DNA from 3 places in the Limosilactobacillus secundus genome. Region 3 is predicted to be linked to each of the others. Evidence: predicted binding sites of a transcription regulator. Region 3 holds the regulator's gene; each other region holds the start of a gene.
The links. Region 3 encodes Rex, which represses fermentation and respiration genes when NADH is low (regulators of the CRP and FNR family bind a similar motif). Its sites were predicted from a motif close to TTGTGAANTANTTCACAA; they were not measured.
Positions count from the first base shown of each region.

Region 1: LMB57_RS02250 (BMC domain-containing protein) is a predicted target of Rex. The motif match lies at 3,877-3,894, and genes of this name have one in related genera.
Region 2: LMB57_RS03275 (class II fumarate hydratase) is a predicted target of Rex. The motif match lies at 3,276-3,293, and genes of this name have one in related genera.

Region 1 is NZ_JAJGUA010000024.1:109,913-116,373, reverse strand. Features, by position in the region: gene LMB57_RS02270 (hypothetical protein) at 1-693, shown strand, start outside; gene LMB57_RS02265 (MIP/aquaporin family protein) at 864-1,571, shown strand; gene eutJ (ethanolamine utilization protein EutJ) at 1,656-2,489, shown strand; gene LMB57_RS02255 (helix-turn-helix domain-containing protein) at 2,625-3,704, opposite strand; gene LMB57_RS02250 (BMC domain-containing protein) at 3,957-4,238, shown strand; gene pduB (propanediol utilization microcompartment protein PduB) at 4,336-5,052, shown strand; gene LMB57_RS02240 (propanediol/glycerol family dehydratase large subunit) at 5,077-6,461, shown strand, end outside.
Region 2 is NZ_JAJGUA010000026.1:129,099-135,559, forward strand. Features, by position in the region: gene LMB57_RS03265 (anion permease) at 1-259, opposite strand, end outside; gene LMB57_RS03270 (flavocytochrome c) at 332-1,726, opposite strand; gene LMB57_RS03275 (class II fumarate hydratase) at 1,849-3,237, opposite strand; gene LMB57_RS03280 (malolactic enzyme) at 3,532-5,160, opposite strand; gene LMB57_RS03285 (LysR family transcriptional regulator) at 5,297-6,181, shown strand; gene LMB57_RS03290 (peptidylprolyl isomerase) at 6,350-6,461, opposite strand, start outside.
Region 3 is NZ_JAJGUA010000032.1:45,446-51,906, reverse strand. Features, by position in the region: gene LMB57_RS04935 (pyridoxal phosphate-dependent aminotransferase) at 1-134, shown strand, start outside; gene LMB57_RS04930 (ketopantoate reductase family protein) at 148-1,113, shown strand; gene LMB57_RS04925 (ABC-F family ATP-binding cassette domain-containing protein) at 1,144-3,081, opposite strand; gene LMB57_RS04920 (redox-sensing transcriptional repressor Rex) at 3,321-3,965, shown strand; gene groES (co-chaperone GroES) at 4,200-4,484, shown strand; gene groL (chaperonin GroEL) at 4,576-6,204, shown strand.

The sequences.
Region 1 (6,461 bases), on a different contig from region 3:
CGAAATCTTTCCACTTATGCACCAAGGGCTTTGTTATTAGCTATTATTTTAATTATTTCGATTGTCTTAGCCTGGGGACAGCCCAAAGTAGTTCTAATTCCTAGCTACTTAAATATTTGGGTCATGATATTTATCGTTTTAAATTTCTTACAAGCTCTTTTGGGACAATTTTTTGCGCTCCTAGAACGTTCTCGATCACGCCGAAGACTTGCTTCGATGTATTGGCCGATAGTAGTTTTGTACACTGCCGGGATTGTAATTTCACCAAGTTTGGAAGTACATAATGGTTGGACTTTACCGTTCATTATTGGTGATTGCATTTTACTTCTTTTCTTTATTGCGAGAAGTTGGCAAGAGATCCCTAGGATACTTATTAAGGTTCATGCTAATAACAGTATTATCTATGAACTGTTAGTTGGAATTAACCTTGCAACAATAATTTCAACAGTGGTGAGTGGAGTACTTTTTATTATTTTTAACTTTAGTAATACTGAAATAAGCATAGTGGCAGCTTACTTTGCTCTTAGTCCAGTGATAAATGGAATTAGTGGATTAATAATAGGAGCGATGCAACGTTACAATAATGACTATCGATACGGGCATGTAAAAGGACATCCACAAAGATATATTTACTGCGGGATTTTTCTGGTGATTGTTTTCTTGATATTAGGTTTCATTTTGAAGAAAAACTAATAATTTCTAGTCAGGAACATGATTTTTTTGCGTATTAACTTGTAAAATATTGCCGTTGTTGAACAGTTAACACAATAAAGACAATAAAATACATAATTAGTGTGTTAGCATTATTATATGTAGAAAGCGCATACAATTCGGGAATGATATAAAAAGGTTGGTGTTTAAACATGCATGGATTTATTGGCGAATTTTTTGGCACCATGGTTTTGATCCTATTAGGAGCAGGATGTTGTGCTGGTAATAGTTTAAATAAAACTTATGGGAAACAGAGCGGCTGGTGGTTTATCTGTATTTCATGGGGGCTAGCAGTTACAATGGGAGTTTATGTAGCTGGATTTCTTGGTTCACTAGGACACTTGAATCCTGCTGTGACAATTCCCTTTGCAGTATTTGGATTATTCCCATGGAGTAATGTTATCCCTTACCTATTAGGCCAATTTTTAGGTGCATTTGTTGGTGCAGTATTAGTAATTATTCAATTTTATCCACAATTTAAAGCGACTCCAAATGAAGAAGAAGGAAATAATGTTGGTATTTTTGCCACTCGTCCAGCAATAAATAGCCCAATTTTTAGCTTTCTCTCAGAAGTGATTGCGACCTTTGCATTTATTTTCGTGCTCTTAAATCTTGGTAACTTTACTCAAGGATTAAAGCCATTTATTGTAGGAATGGTTATTGCAGTTGTTGGTACATGTCTTGGAACAACAACTGGCTTTGCCTTGAATCCAGCCCGTGATTGGTCACCACGGTTAGCGTATACCATTTTGCCAATTCCTAATAAGGGAGCTTCAGAATGGTGGTACGCATGGGTTCCAATGTGTGGCCCAATTGTTGGAGGCCTTCTTGCGTGTGCTTTACAAACGGCGCTAGTTTAGTAAATCCAGAAAAAGGGAGGCTAATTAATATAGCCTCTTTATTTAGTTTAAATAAAATATGAAATACCTTGTAGGAGAAAATTGATGAGAAAAGAATTTTTTAAAAGTAGTAATGAACAATTAACAAAGTTTGCCGAGATTGTTAATGGAGATAAACCCTTACGTGAAGTTACGAGTGATGAAAAGCTAAAGGTCGGCGTGGATTTAGGGACTTCTTCAATTGTCTTAACAGTGCTAGATTCTAAAGATAAGATTGTATACGGAGCATATGAATATGATCATGCAGTTCAGGATGGTATTGTAGTTAATTTCATAGAATCAGTTAATATTTTAAGACGCTTAAAAGAAAAGGCTGAAAAAGTATTAGGACGTGAACTTAAAACGGCATGTGGTGCTATCCCACCGAAGACAGGAGAGAGGAGTGCCAAAGTGGTTGCCAATGTTATCGAAGAGACAGGTCTGCTTTGTACAGGTGTTGAAGATGAACCGACAGCCGCTGCAAAATTCTTAAGATTGTCTAATGGTACAGTCGTAGATATTGGAGGAGGAACAACTGGGATCAGCATTTTTAAAGACAATAAACTTATTCACGTTATTGATGAGGCAACGGGCGGATTTCATATGACGCTTGTTCTTGGAGGAAGATATAAAATAAAAAATGATGAAGCAGAAAAATTAAAGCGTAATAAGGAGAAAGAATCCGAAGTATATGCTGTTGTTAAACCTGTGGTTGAAAAGATGGCAGCAATTGTTCAGAATATGGGAGCCGAAATTATTGATCCAGTTATAGTTGTAGGAGGTGCAACTAATTTTACTGAATTCACAAAAACTTTTAGTAAAGATTTAAAACGTAAAGTTTATAAACCACTTTATCCTCAATTTGTAACGCCATTAGGAATTGCAATGTTTGATAATTAAAATAAATAAGAGGCTGGGCATACCTCAACCTCTTTACAGTTTTAAGTGTAAACTGCCAAATCGCAGTAGATGTTTATATCCTCGCAGGAGTAGGCCTAAAAACTCGCAAACGAGTTTAGGCCTACTCTTTTAATTTTAAATAATTTTTTCAGTATAAATCCATTGAATTACTGAACGATCAAATACATTAATTTCACTAGCTGGAATAATAGGTTGAGAACAATCTACTGTGTAAACCCAGCCTGCTTTATTACTAATATCATTCAGATCATTTATTGAATAAATATATGGATATCCATTTAAATCACGGGCCTTAAAGGAAATATCATTTTTACTGAAAAAATCTTTTGAAATTTCGTAAACGGATTTATTTGAGCGCCATTGTAAATCTCTTGGAATAGTATAGATTTTCTTTATTGCAGAATTATATTTTCGATACTTTGATGGTGTCATTCCTACTTTTTGCTTGAAAATTTTAGTAAAGTAACTTGTCTGTGAGAAACCAACTTGATGAGCCAATTTATTAATCGGTGTATTTGAAAAAATTAATTTTTCTTGAGCAAGTGCAATCTTTTGTAGATTTATATAGTTAATGAAATTGTCATTAAAGTAATTTTTAAAGATTCGACTTAAGTATGATGGTGAAAGATAAATCCTCTGAGAAACATTTTCTAAAGTAAGTGATTTTTCTAAATTAGAATTAATATATTTAAGCGCCATGGTTATATTTTTCTCAATATCACTTAGAGCACCATCATTTCTGTTGTTGAGAATAGGAGAATTAGCGACGTTAGCTATTGAACCGTCTTCAGAAATATTCAGTATCCCATTAAGAACTTTGATTAGTGAACTTAGCTTAGGAGCCTCAAATGGAGCAAGAACAGTTATACGGTCATTAGAACTGTCAATAAACTTTTTGCAAGAAATTTCAATATATTTGCTACATAAATCAATAACGTCTGATTCTATGTGTGATTCATCAAGAACGAAAAAACCACTTAAAGATGAGCTTATAACTAATGGGAAAACAAAGTAATTTTTAAAATCAAGTTTTCGTAAATGTTCAAGTGAAATATTTGGATCAAAAAGAAGGGTATTACAATCAACAATTGCTCCGGTAATGCTTGTGAAAATTATATTATTATTAGTTATTTCTTGAAATGTTTTTGTTACTTTTTGAATGTCATTTAAGAATTTTGAAGAATATTCGTACATTTTAATTTCGCCTGCTTTTTACCATTTTTGAAGGATTGTTGCTATTTACCTCTATATATTAGCATACATTTACACATAAAAACGCTTTCCTGTAAATTTTGTGATACATAATAATAAATTATTGTTCTTTTTAAGTATCATACATTTTTTAAGATAATATATCATAAATCCCATGTTATAAAATTAACATGTACCGAATTGTAAGCGATTTCTTATTATCGCTATTTGTTTTTATACTTAGGAGGCATTCTTATGGGACAAGAAGCACTTGGTTTAATTGAAACCGAAGGACTCGTAGCTTCAATTGAAGCTGCTGACGCAATGGTAAAAGCTGCTAATGTTAAATTAATTGGTCAAGAAAAGATCGGTCATGGATTAGTAACAGTAATGGTTCGTGGAGATGTTGGAGCTGTTAAGGCTTCTGTTGACGCCGGAGTACAAGCTGCCGAAAACATTGGAGAAGTTGTTTCAAGTTACGTAATTCCTCGTCCTCAGTCTGAAGTTGATAAGCTCTTACCACATCATGGAGAATAATTTATAAAAAATTAAAGCCCTTATACAGACGGCTAGGTACAGGAATCTGTATTAAGAGCTTTATTGTTAAGAGCTTTTATAGTCAGGAGGAAAAATAATGAATGATTTTCTGAATTCTACTAGTACTGTTCCAGAGTTTGTTGGTGCTAGTGAAATTGGAGATACAATTGGAATGGTAATTCCGAGAGTCGATCAACAACTATTAGATAAATTACATGTTACAAAACAGTACAAGACTTTAGGTATTTTAAGTGATCGTACTGGTGCTGGTCCACAAATTATGGCAATGGATGAAGGAATTAAGGCTACTAACATGGAATGTATTGATGTTGAATGGCCACGTGATACTAAAGGTGGAGGAGGCCATGGATGTTTAATTATCATTGGTGGTGATGATCCGGCAGATGCACGCCAAGCTATTCGGGTTGCACTTGATAATCTTCATCGTACATTTGGTGATGTTTATAACGCCAAAGCAGGTCACCTTGAGTTGCAATTTACGGCTCGTGCTGCAGGGGCTGCACATCTTGGATTAGGTGCAGTTGAAGGAAAAGCATTTGGGTTGATTTGTGGTTGTCCTTCTGGAATCGGTGTTGTAATGGGAGATAAGGCTTTAAAGACTGCTGGTGTTGAACCGCTTAACTTTACTTCACCAAGCCATGGTACAAGCTTCTCTAACGAAGGTTGCCTAACTATTACCGGTGACTCAGGGGCAGTTCGTCAAGCTGTTATGGCTGGACGTGAAGTAGGATTAAAATTATTGTCACAGTTTGGTGAAGAACCAGTTAATGATTTCCCATCATACATTAAGTAGATCTAAAAGGAGGACTACTTTATTATGAAACGTCAAAAACGATTTGAAGAACTAGAAAAACGCCCAATTCATCAAGATACATTTGTTAAAGAATGGCCAGAAGAAGGTTTCGTTGCAATGATGGGGCCTAATGACCCTAAGCCTAGTGTAAAAGTTGAAAATGGCAAGATCGTAGAGATGGATGGTAAAAAGCTTGAAGATTTTGACTTGATTGACTTATACATTGCTAAGTATGGAATCAATATTGACAACGTTGAAAAAGTTATGAATATGGATTCTACTAAGATTGCACGGATGCTCGTTGATCCCAATGTATCTCGTGATGAAATTATTGAAATTACATCAGCTTTGACTCCTGCTAAAGCTGAAGAGATCATCAGTAAGCTTGATTTTGGTGAAATGATTATGGCTATCAAGAAGATGCGTCCACGTCGTAAACCTGATAACCAATGTCACGTTACTAACACTGTTGATAACCCAGTTCAAATTGCTGCAGATGCTGCAGATGCTGCTCTTCGGGGATTTCCAGAACAAGAAACCACAACAGCAGTGGCACGTTATGCACCGTTCAATGCTATTTCAATTTTAATTGGTGCACAAACAGGTCGTCCTGGTGTATTGACACAATGTTCTGTTGAAGAAGCTACTGAATTGCAATTAGGTATGCGTGGTTTTACTGCATATGCTGAAACTATTTCAGTTTACGGTACTGACCGTGTATTTACCGATGGTGACGATACTCCATGGTCTAAAGGATTCTTAGCATCATGTTATGCATCACGTGGCTTGAAGATGCGTTTTACTTCAGGTGCCGGTTCAGAAGTTCTGATGGGTTACCCAGAAGGTAAGTCAATGCTTTACCTTGAAGCTCGTTGTATTTTACTTACTAAGGCTTCAGGTGTCCAAGGACTTCAAAATGGTGCAGTAAGTTGTATTGAAATTCCTGGTGCTGTTCCTAATGGTATTCGTGAAGTTCTCGGTGAAAACTTATTATGTATGATGTGCGATATCGAATGTGCTTCTGGTTGTGACCAAGCATATTCACACTCCGATATGCGTCGGACTGAACGGTTTATTGGTCAATTTATTGCCGGTACTGACTACATCAATTCTGGTTACTCCTCAACTCCTAACTACGATAATACCTTCGCTGGTTCAAACACTGATGCTATGGACTACGATGATATGTATGTTATGGAACGTGACTTAGGTCAATATTATGGTATTCATCCTGTTAAAGAAGAAACCATTATTAAAGCTCGTAACAAAGCTGCTAAAGCCCTTCAAGCTGTATTTGAAGACCTGGGATTACCAAAGATTACTGATGAAGAAGTTGAAGCAGCAACTTATGCTAACACTCATGATGACATGCCAAAGCGTGACATGGTTGCAGATATGAAGGCTGCTCA
Region 2 (6,461 bases), on a different contig from region 3:
CATTACCAAAACCAACAATTGCTTTTTCCATTGGAACTGTTTTTGTTAAAACAGTTAAGGCAAAAGCAATAATTGAGACACCACCAATTGGAAGTGGACGCGTAATACATGCAATGATTGTAGCGACAAACAAAGCAAACATATGCCAACCAGCAACTGGAACGGCAGCTGGTTTAATAGGAGTCATAAACCATAAAATCAAACCAATAATAACAGGCCAAATGAACCCCTTATAATTTACACTTTCTAATTTTTTCATTTCCTTATCCCTTATATAGTTAAGTAATTAATTGATAATTGCTCTAGGCAGTCTCTCACTGCCCATTATTTTTTACTTTAAGCCACGGGCGTAAACAGTTACTTGTTGACCTGCTTGACGTCCAAAGACAATTGTTTCTGCAATTGAGTTACCACCAACACGGTTATTACCATGTAAACCACCAGCAACTTCACCTGCAGCATATAATCCCTTGATTACATCCCCATTGCCATCAAGCACTTGAGTTTTAGTATTAATGTGAATACCACCCATAGTGTAGTGAATTGCAGGGGCAATATGAATTGCAAAGAATCCTGGCTTAGTAATTCCCCGATCCATTCCTGTTGTCCGGTGGAATTCCTTGTCATCATGATTTTCAACTGCTTCATTCCATGTTGCAACAGTCTTCTTCAAGGTTTCTGGATCCATCTTAAGGTTCTTTGCAAGATCCTCAATTGTATCACCATGAACAACGAGGCCAACCTTATCGTAAAATTCGATTGCCTTTACATGATCACGAATACCTTGGTCAAAAATCAAGTAAGCGCTGTGTTCTGGAAGAGCAGTAATAGCATTAGAAACGATCTTGCGAGTGTTTAATTCGTTTACAAACCGATTACCTTCAGCATTAACTAAAATTGCACCTTCACCACGAACAGCTTCACCAATCAAGTAAACATGAGGGTTATCTTGTTGAACAGTTGGGTGAACTTGCACAAGATCCATTTGCATTAACTCTCCGCCAACGCCTTCAGCAAGCTTCAAACCATCACCAGTTGCTCCTGGTTGGTTGGTCGTCTTGTAATCAGCAAGGTCAGGGCGGAACCGCTTCATGTATTCTTTAGAAGCACCGAATCCACCAGTAGCTAAGATAACAGCCTTTGCGTGAATCGTTTTAATCAAGCCATCAGCATTAGCTTCAACACCGATTACCTTACCTTCATCATCTTGTAAAAGCTTGTTAACTTTAACCTTATTAAATACTGGAATGTTTTCCTTTTGAACAACTTCCAATAAACTCTTTACTAAGAAACCACCAATTGGCGCCATACTTGCTGGACGGTGAGTACGCTTACGAGACATTCCACCAGTAATTGTAATGTCATCAAGCTTAATTCCATGATCAGCTAACCAGTCAATCGCAGGGGCTGTGTGATATACGAAGTAACCTAGCATATCCTTATCGTTTAACCGTCCACCATCTTTATATGTTTCGTGGTAAAAATCGGCAACGTTATCAATTACTCCATGTTGTAATTGCACGTTGGTTTCAGCAGCGTTCATTCCTGAAGAAGCCCGGTTAGTATTTCCTCCAAGTTCCTCTTCCTTTTCAAGAACAACTGTCTTCATTCCTAATTCGTTTGCTTGAATTGCTGCGGAAAGACCTGTTCCACCAGAACCAATTACAATAACATCGTAATCATTATCCAATTTACTTACAGATAATGGTTGGAATTTTTCTGCCATGATATTGCTCTCCTTTTAATTCTTAAATTTTAAATATATTAACAGTCAAAAAGAGTGGAACAAGTCCTTTTTATTGCTTATTTCCACTCTTGCCAAAATTGGCATTACTTTTAACTCAATTCTTATTTATCCCGATCAACGTTGGTCATCTTAAGCATGTCCATCCATTCATCGTATTGTTTTTCTGTAAGCTTACCGGACTTCAAAGCAGCTTCTTTTAATGTGCTACCAGCTTTATCAGCAGCTTGAGCAATCTTAGCACTGTCATGGTAACCAATGTGTGGTGATAAGGCAGTAACAGTCATTAATGAATTATCAACTAATTCTTCCATCCGCTTTTCATTAACTGTCATTCCATGGATCATCTTGTCAGCAAATCCGGTAATTGTTCCAGTTAATAAGTCAGCTGATTCGAGGAATGCATCGATCAATACTGGCTTGTAAACATTCATTTCGAAGTTACCTTGTGATGAAGCCATTGTTACTACTGTATCGTTACCAAATACCCGTAAAGCAGCCATTGTTACAGCTTCTGCTTGAGTTGGGTTAACCTTTCCTGGCATGATTGATGAACCTGGTTCGTTAGCTGGGATATTTAATTCACCATAACCCGCACGAGGACCAGAAGCCAAGAAACGAATATCTTGAGCAAGCTTGAACATGTCGGCTGCTAATGTCTTCAAAGCACCGTGAACAACATCCAAACCAGAGTGGTTAGCTAAACCGTAGAACTTGTTTGAATCAGCAGTTAAGTTTAAGCCGTAAACTTCGCTAAGCTTTTCAGCAATCTTTTCAGGCATTCCTTCTGCAGCATTCAAACCAGTACCAACAGCAGTACCACCAATTGCCAATTCATCTAATGTTGGTTCCAAGGTCTTGATGTAATCAAGATCATGTTCTAAGGAAGCGATGTAACCAGAAAGTTCTTGACCAAATGTCAATGGAACAGCATCTTGTAAGTGAGTACGTCCAACCTTAACAGTCTTCATGTACTTCTCTTCCTTAACCTTTAATTCATCAATTAAGTGTTGAACAGCTGGCTTCAACTTATCAAGCGCTTCTAAAGCAACCACATTCATAGCAGTTGGGAATGTATCGTTTGAACTTTGACCCTTGTTAACATCATCATTTGGCAAGATTTCAATGTCAGGGTTAATTTCATGAGCTTTGTGCGCAACAACTTCATTGGTGTTCATGTTAGTTTGGGTACCAGAACCAGTTTGGTAAACCTTTAATGGGAAGTCCTTCCGCAATTCTTCATCACTTAATGCGAGTAATTCATCAATCGCTTTAACGATTAAGTTACCCTTTTCTTCAGAGATAGCATTAGTTTCCATATTAGCTTGAGCCGCTGCCTTTTTAATGTTCAATAAAGCACGGATGATTGCTAATGGCATGTATTGACCGGTTGGGAAGTTATTCCGACTCCGTTCTGTTTGTGGTCCCCATAATGCTTCAGCAGGGATTTTAACGGGGCCTAACGTATCTTCTTCAGTACGGTATTCTGACATTTCAAAAACCTCCAATATATTAATTGAGCAATTTTATCTTGTGAAATGTTACACATCATTTACACATATATCCTACCTTGTAAGTAAAGCTATAGTCAAATCTTTAATTTTCAATAAATTTCACTTATAACTATTGCCTTACCAACTGTTATAATAGCTTTTTCCAATCACGTTTGCAAAAGTTTCACAAACTTATACACAAAAAAACACCTAAGATTTTTTAATTTCTTAGATGTTTTTCTATCCTTGTCTAATAATATGGTTTTATTATTCACAAAGCTAAAAGCTATCTTATTAATATTGTGGCTTCCAAATTTTCTCTTCTACCGCTTTCTTTGCATCGGTAATTCCATCGCTTGCTAAGCCTTGAGCGATTGCAGATTCGGCTACTCGTTCACCTACTCGCTTAGAAAATTCTGTTAACTTAGAAACAGGAGGTAATACAGCTGCACCTGGCTTTTCAGGATCAACTAAGCCACTCAAAGCATGAGCTGCTGCAGCTAACATATTATCATTTAACACTTTAGCTTCAGCAGCCAAGGCCCCAAAACCAACTCCAGGATAAATTAACGCATTGTTAGCTTGCCCGATTTGATAAACAGTTCCATTATACTCGATATCTTTAACTGGAATTCCAGTCGCAATTAACGCCCTTCCATCAGTCCATTTGAGAAGGTCGGCCGCTTTTGCTTCTGCTAACTTAGTTGGGTTAGAGAGTGGGAAAATAACTGGCCGTGAAGTATGAGCTGCCATTTCCTTTACCACCGCTTCATCAAAACTTCCTGGTTGAGTGGACGTCCCAATCATTACTGTTGGATGAACGGCCTTAACGACGGCAAGCAAATTAGTTAATTCATCAGCATTAGCAAATTCGCTCCGTTGACGGGTAAATGGTTTTTGTTTTGGCGTTAAACCTGGCGTATCGTCGAATAATAACCCTTGTTTGTCAACAAGGTAGAAGTGTTTCTTTGCTTCTTCAGGTGTAAGACCTTGACGGATCAATTCGTCATAAAGCATCTTAGCGATTCCCATTCCAGCGGTACCAGCACCGAATGTTAAGAATATTTGATCCGTTAACTTTTCTTTTGAGATATTCATGGCCCCTAGCACACCAGCTAAGGCAATAATTCCGGTTCCTTGAATATCATCGTTAAAGGTTAAAATTTTATTCTGGTACTTATCAAGAATCCGCGCAGCCGTTCCCCGACCAAAATCTTCAAAGTGTAATAAACTCTTAGGGAATAATTCTTCAACTGCATCAACAAACTTATCGATAAAGTCAAAGTATTCTTGACCCTCAACGCGCTTAATTCGATTTCCTAGGTAATTAGCGGACTTCAACAATTTTTCATTATTAGTCCCAGCATCGATAGAAACCGGGAGAACTTGGGATGGATCAATCCCAGCCGCTGCTGTGTAAACCATTAATTTCCCAACAGAAATGTCAACCCCATTTACACCCCAGTCACCAATACCAAGGATTCCTTCAGCATCTGTAACAACGATGAGGCGAATATCACGACCATCGGCGGCATCAGCAAGTTCTTCTTTAATTAAGCCAGGATGCTCAATGCTCAAATATGCAGCATCTTGGGGCTTAATGTAACGTTCATTATATTGCTCAATCGCCTCAGCAATTACGGGATCATACACAATTGGCATAAACTCCGCAATATGTTTTTCCATCAAGTAGAAAAAAAGAGTGCGGTTAGTATTGAATACTTCCATCAATAGGTGCCGTTGTTCAATCCGTGAGTCCTTAGATTGATATAACCGATAGATTTCGGCTGCCTGTTCCTCAATCGTTCTTACACAAGATGGTAACAAGCCTAATAAACCATACTTTTTTCGTTCTTCGATTGTAAAAGCAGTTCCCTTATTCTTAAAGGGATCATTTAATATTTGCATTCCTTTGCGCAACATTATCGCCTATCCTTTACCTTTTATCTGTTTCAACATTCTTAGAGTAATTCCAGTGCTAGTTTATAGTCAAATGTATGCTATGATATAAATAAAATTGATAGTACCCATTATAATCACTGGTAGAAAGGTATCTATTATGAAATTAAACGATCTAAAATATTATCAAGCACTAGTAAAATATAAAAATTTTTCGCAAGTTGCAGCCAAATTTAATGTCAGTCAACCTACAATTACAATGGCTATCCAGCGACTAGAAAAAGACTTTGGCACATCATTTTTCATTCGTGATCATGTCCATAAGCAATTACATATTACGCCGACTGGTAAGCAATTCGCCGTCCACATTGAGATTATCTTAAATGAATTAAGGGTTGCTCGCCAAGAAATCAACCAAGCTGAATCATCCAGTATTCGCTTTGGATTGCCACCCATCATCGGCAATTACTACTTTCCGCCATTGACCCCGCTATTAATGCGAGAAGGCCTTTTAAGCCACTTAGAAACTTCTGAGCACGGTTCTAAGGAAATTCTCAAGATGCTTAAACACGGCAACCTTGATTTGGCATTACTGGGGTCTCTTAACCCCCTAAAAGAAGTGGGGCTAAAAACTACTGAGCTGGCTGAGTATCCCTTCAAGGTTATCGTTAGTAAGCGTCATCCCCTTGCCGTTAAAAAGGAGATTGATTTTGCTACGCTTAAAAATGAACGCTTTATTGTTCCTGACACTGAATTCTTTCACGAGCAAGCTTTTAAGCAAATTTGCCATTTGGCTCATTTTCGTCCCCAAGTCATCTATCGAACCGCTGATATTCATGTTATCAAAACCATGGTTGCAGAAAATCTTGGAATTGCTTATTTAACAGGTTTGGCTATTACACCAGAAGATAACATCCATTCCATAAATGTTACTAGCCCGCTAAAACAATCATTCCGTCTTTCAGCTGTGACCCGTTCAACTGAACTATTAACAGCACCCAAGCAAAAACTATGGGATCTCTTAACTGCAAAAAAGGAGCTGTGATATAAGTTAGGTCACTTCCATAAAATACGAACAGCGCAGTACAACAATGGCCTTCAGCGTCCGGCAAAGTCAAACGTTGAAGGCCTATTGTTGCTTGCGGGGGCTCCCAGAGGCTAGCTTCGCGTCGAAAAACGAAGTCACGAGTGACTTCTGTCTCGCTCCCTTTTATTACTTCTCTTTTTCAATCTTAATTGTTTTAATAATAACGTCTTTTTCAGGCTTATCCATCGCATCCCGCTTAACTTTGCTGATCTTTTCGACAACATCCATCCCGGATAAT
Region 3 (6,461 bases):
CTGGCGTGGCAGTAGCACCCGGCAATGGCTTTGGCAAACATGGTGAAGGTTATGTGCGGATTGGCCTTTTGATTGAACCAGCACGATTAACGGAAGCCGTTAAGCGGATTGCTAAACTGAATTTATTTAATTAAGGAGGAAAAGATTATGGCTTTGAAATATACGGTTTTAGGTGCAGGGGCAATGGGACTACGATTTGGCGTATTGCTTCAAGAACTGGCTGGCGCTAAGGTTGATTTTGTTGATAACTGGGCTCCCCAAGTTGAAACTATTAAACAACAGGGTGGGGTTTACGTTTCTCGGGACCATGAAAATCGTCACCTTGTCCCGATTAATATTTATTCACCAGAAGAATATGATGGTGATCCAGATGTGTTTATCGTTTTTGCTAAGCAGATGACGCTCAGTGATTTGTTACAACGCAGTGCTCATTTCTTCCATCCTGACCATCAATATGTCTTTTCGGGAATGAATGGCATGGGACATATTGAAAAAATTAACCACTATTTTCCTAAAGAACATGTCGTAGCCGGTACTTGTTTAATCGGGACGGTTCTTAATAAGGCGGGGGATGTGGACTTTATTGGTAAACCTGGTGCTGGTTCGATCAACCTAGCTCCCCAAGTCGGCGAACCAGATGAGCGGGTAAAACAAATTGTTGAGGACTTTACCACGGCGAATATTAATCCCCATCTTAATGATAATTTTTATGGGACCCTCCTAACAAAAGTAGTCTTCAATTCTGTTATTAATACGATCTGCACGCTTTTTGAGATTCAAATGGGGCAATTTATTGATTATGATGGTGCAGAAAAGCTTGGTAAGCAGCTAATTAATGAAGCATTCGATGTTGCAGAACGGGCTGGCATCCAGCTCTTAAGTACCCGTGAAGAGGAGTGGCAAACAATAAAGTATGTCAGTGAAGTTACCAATCCGCTTCATTACCCATCAATGTACCAAGATATGAGTAAAAATCGACCAACAGAAGTCGATTACATTAATGGGTACATTTATGACCTAGGTAAGAAGTATAACTATGAGGCATCAACTCATGACTTTTTACGTAATTTGGTTCATCTGGCAGAGAATACGCGTAAATTTCGACAAAACTAAAAGAAGAAGCGGAAAGGTCCGCTTCTTCTTTTAGTTTTCTTGATCAAATTCTTCCAGTTTTTCTGCTGCTTCTGTCCATGCAAGTTCAACTTCTTCAGATTTAGCTGACAGTTCATCAAGTTTTTTCTGGAGATCGGTTAATTTTCCAATATCCGTAGCAATCTCTGGCTGGCTCATTTGTTCTTGAATTGCAGTTTGCTTTTTTTCTAATTCTGCCATCTGTTGTTCAAGCTCATCAACTTGTCGCTGGATTTTGCGCCGAGCACGCTGCTGTTCTTTGCTTTGCTGATAAGATTGCTTGCCAGCTGGTGCTTTAGCAGTATTGTTGGGATTAGGTGAAGTGGTTTCAGGTGAACTTTCTTTTTCCTTAGCAATTAGGTAGTCATCATAATTGCCTTCGTAATGTTTAATTCCATCATGTTCCATTGCTAAGATATCGGTTGCAACCTGATTAATAAAGTAACGGTCGTGAGAAATAAAGAGAACAGTTCCGCTAAATTCGTTAATTGCATTTTCAAGAACTTCGCGACTATCAATATCTAAGTGGTTAGTAGGTTCATCAAGGATAAGAAAATTAATCGGTTTAAATGAGAGTTTAGTTAACTCCAATCGTGCCTTTTCACCACCAGATAGGTCATGAACGACTTTATAAACATCATCACCAACGAATAAGAAACTACCTAATAATGAACGAATATCTTTTTCAGGTACTTCTGGATGGTCATCCCATACTTCTTCTAAAACTGTTTTATTTGGATGTAATTGTTGCTGTTCCTGGTCGTAGTAACCGATATCGAGGTTAGCACCGAGTTTAATTGTTCCACTAATTAACGGAATTTTATGGAGAATAGATTTAAGTAAAGTTGACTTTCCGATTCCATTTGGTCCGATAATCCCAACGCGCTGTGGCTTGCGGACATTAAATGAAAGCGGCCCAGCAAGGATCTGTTCATCGTAGCCAACTTTTGCCTGCTCTACATCAAGAACTTCATTTCCACTATCTTTTTCAGAATGGAATTGGAAATGAATTGATTTATCATCAGTTTCTGGACGCTCAAGCCGCTCCATTTTTTCTAATTGCTTTCGTCGCGCCTGAGCACGTTTAGTTGTTGAAGCGCGAACAATATTTCGATTAACAAAGTCTTCTAACTTGGCAATCTTTTTTTGTTGTTGGTCATAGTGTTTCCACTCTGCTTGTAATCGTTCTTGCTTGTGTTTAACAAATTGCGTGTAGTTACCAGTATAGTGGGTGAGCGTTTTATTATCGAGATCATAAACATCGCTGACAACCCGATCTAAGAAGTAACGGTCGTGAGAGACGATAAGCAATGCGCCTTGATAACTTTTAAGATAATCTTCTAACCATGAAAGAACGTTCATGTCAAGGTGGTTAGTCGGTTCATCTAGAATCAAAAGTCCAGGTGCTTGCAGAAGAATCTTTGCTAAGGCGAGTTTAGTTTTTTGCCCTCCTGAAAGGGAATTAATTGGCGTATCATAACTATCTTCGCCAAAGCCAAATCCATGTAAAATTCCCCGCATCCGTGATTCGTATTCAAAACCACCCTGCTTTTTAAAGGCAGTTTGTAAATTATCGTATGTTGAAAGAATTTGTTGATAATTACTAGCGGCACTGTCGAGGTCGGCTAGTTGCTGTTCAAGATCATGAATTTGTGTTTCCAGTTTGTGGAGAGGAGCAAAAACGGTATCTAATTCAGTCCAAATGCTATTTTGACTATCGAGTCCTTGATTCTGAGCCAAATAACCAATTGTCAAATCTTTAACCTTCGTAATTGTTCCTTCATCTGGTTCGGTGATTCCAGCGATCATTTTTAACAAGGTCGTCTTACCAGCACCGTTACGCCCAACAAGCGCAGTACGGCCATGCTCTTGGATTTGCATGTTCATATTGTGAAATAAAACGTCCGCGCCAAATCGACGCACAACGTCATTTGTCTGTAAAAGTAACATATTGAAACCTCATTTAATTCGTTATTTAATATGGTTTTATTTTAGCAGATTTTTAATTTTAAATAAAAAGTTGAAAATATTTTTGTATTTTAGTTCACAAAAAAGGGTTTAATTGCTAGAATATACTCAGACTTAAATTTCACAAAGTAAAGATTAGTAACATTATCCTTATCAAAAACTTAGTAATTAGTTGGCAAACTAGGTTGAGAAGGGCTTATTTTAGGAGGAACAAAAGTAGAATGGCTAATAAAAAGATTCCACGCGCGACTGCGAAACGGTTGCCAATATATTTCCGGTATTTAAATGTATTGAAAGACGCAAACAAGCAACGGGTATCATCAACTGAACTTTCGGAGGCTGTGCAAGTTGATTCGGCAACGATTCGTCGTGACTTTTCATATTTTGGTGAATTAGGTAAGCGGGGATACGGTTATGACGTTGAAAGTCTATTAAAGTTTTTTAAAGGAATCTTGCACCAAGACTCATTAGTTAGTGTTGCCTTAGTCGGGGTTGGTAGTTTGGGAAGTGCCTTGTTAAACTTTAACTTCCACCAAGATACCAACTTACGGATCAGTGCGGCATTTGATACTAAACCAGAATATGCTAATACAGTCAAAAGTGGTATTCCAATTTACCCATCCGAGGATATGGTCAAGCAATTAAAAGAGCAACAGATTGACGTTGTTATTCTAACCGTTCCTGGAATCAAGGCCCAACATGTTGCAGACCAATTAGTTGAAGCTGGTGTGAAGGGAATTCTTAACTTTACTCCTGTTCGTTTATCTGTGCCTAAAAATGTTCAAGTTCAAAACATTGACTTAACAAACGAACTTCAAACATTGATTTACTTCATTAAAAATTATACTGAAGATTCAATTGAATAAATTAAGAGAGCATTGGTTTGATGAAAGCGTTCAACCAATGCTTTTTGTTTACTAAATTATTAATAAAAGTCATGGATTGTAGGTAGGATCCCTTAAGTTTTAAAAAATGGTCAAAAAAAGTCAAAGTGTTTTTGTTGCATTTTGAAGAGAACATGTTATATTTAAACATGTGATTAGCACTTGATGAACTTGAGTGCTAAAAATAAAATTTATTAACAAGATGGAGGGATTAACGTGTTAAAACCATTAGGAGATCGCGTTGTTCTAAAAGCTGAAACTGAAGAAGAAAAGACAGTTGGTGGAATTGTCCTTGCTTCCAATGTGAAGGAAAAGCCAACTACTGGAAAGGTTATTGCCGTTGGAGAAGGTCGTACTTTGGAAAACGGACAAAAGCTTGCTCCAGCTGTTAAGGAAGGCGATCGCGTATTATTTGATAAGTACGCAGGCAATGAAGTAGAATACGACGGTGAAAAGTTCTTAGTTGTTCATGCTAAAGACTTAGTAGCAATCGTTGAATAGTTAAATAAGCGAATTAAGAGCAGGAGACAGAAAGAATAAAATTCCTTCACCGTCTCTTTTAAATAAAGAATTTAATTTTGAGGTGACATAAATGGCAAAAGAAATTAAGTTTTCTGAAGATGCACGGAGCGCTATGCTCAGTGGTGTTGATAAATTAGCTGATACTGTTAAGACAACGATGGGTCCAAAGGGACGGAATGTTGTTTTGGAACAAAGCTATGGCACACCAACTATTACTAATGATGGTGTAACTATTGCTAAGAGCATTGAACTTGAAAACCAATTTGAAAATATGGGTGCAAAGTTAGTAGCCGAAGTTGCTTCAAAGACTAACGATATTGCCGGTGATGGTACTACAACTGCTACTGTTTTAACTCAAGCAATTGTTAATGCTGGTATGAAGAACGTTACCTCTGGTGCAAATCCAGTTGGTATTCGTCGTGGTATTGACAAGGCTACTGAAGTTGCTGTTGAAGCTTTGAAGAAGATGTCACACGATGTAAAGACAAAGGATGATATTGAACAAATTGCTTCTATTTCAGCCGCTAATCCAGAAGTTGGTAAGTTAATTGCTGATGCAATGGAAAAGGTTGGCCATGATGGTGTAATTACTATCGAAGATTCTCGTGGAGTTGACACTAGTGTTGACGTTGTTGAAGGAATGAGCTTTGACCGTGGTTACATGTCACAATACATGGTAACTGATAACGACAAGATGGAAGCAGACCTTGATAACCCATATATTTTGATTACTGACAAGAAGATTAGTAACATCCAAGACATTTTGCCATTACTTCAATCAGTTGTTCAAGAAGGCCGTGCTCTCTTGATCATTGCGGATGACATTACTGGTGAAGCATTACCAACCCTTGTATTGAACAAGATTCGTGGTACCTTTAATGTTGTTGCTGTTAAGGCTCCAGGCTTTGGTGACCGTCGTAAGGCTCAACTTCAAGATATTGCTGTTTTGACTGGGGGTACTGTTATTTCTGATGACCTTGGGATGAGTCTTAAGGACGCTACTGTTGATCAATTAGGTCAAGCCAACAAGGTTACAGTTACAAAGGATACTACTACTATCGTTGATGGTGCTGGTTCAAAGGAAGCTATCCAAGAACGTGTTGACCAAATTAAGCAAGAAATTGCTAAGTCAACTTCCGACTTTGACAAGGAAAAGCTTCAAGAACGTCTTGCAAAGCTTTCAGGTGGGGTTGCCGTTGTTAAGGTTGGTGCCGCAACTGAAACTGAATTGAAGGAAAAGAAGTACCGGATTGAAGATGCCTTGAACGCTACTCGTGCTGCTGTTCAAGAAGGATTTGTTCCTGGTGGTGGAACTGCTTTAATTAACGTAATTCCTGCTCTTGACAAGATTGAAGCCGATGGTGATGAATTAACTGGTATCAATATTGTTAAGGCTGCCCTTGAAGCACCAGTTCGTCAAATTGCTGAAAACGCTGGTGTTGAAGGCTCTGTTATTGTTAATGAATTAAAGAACGAAAAAGAAGGTATTGGTTACAACGCTGCAGATGGCAAGTTTGAAGATATGATCAAGGCTGGTATTGTTGACCCAACAATGGTTACCCGTTCTGCTCTTCAAAACGCTGCTTCTGTATCAGCATTGCTTCTTACTACTGAAGCAGTTGTTGCTGATAAGCCAGATCCAAATGCTAATAATCAAGGCCCTGCTGCTCCACAAGGCGGCATGGGCGGTATGATGTAATATCACCTGAATAAAATTTAATTTTGTGGGCAGAAAAGATTCTAATGTTTGATTTTCAAATATTAGGATCTTTTTTTTGTTAGAGAAAAATCAATGACGAAAAAATAAGCTATCGAATTGTTAAGCATCTCCCGTTTATACAGTAGAACAAGCAGGTAAGTATGTTCAAAAATACCGATTTGATCGCCCAGAAGAATTAGCTATGAAGAACAAGTGGGGCTGTTTTACCTTTTAACTTGGTTAATGATAAACAACAT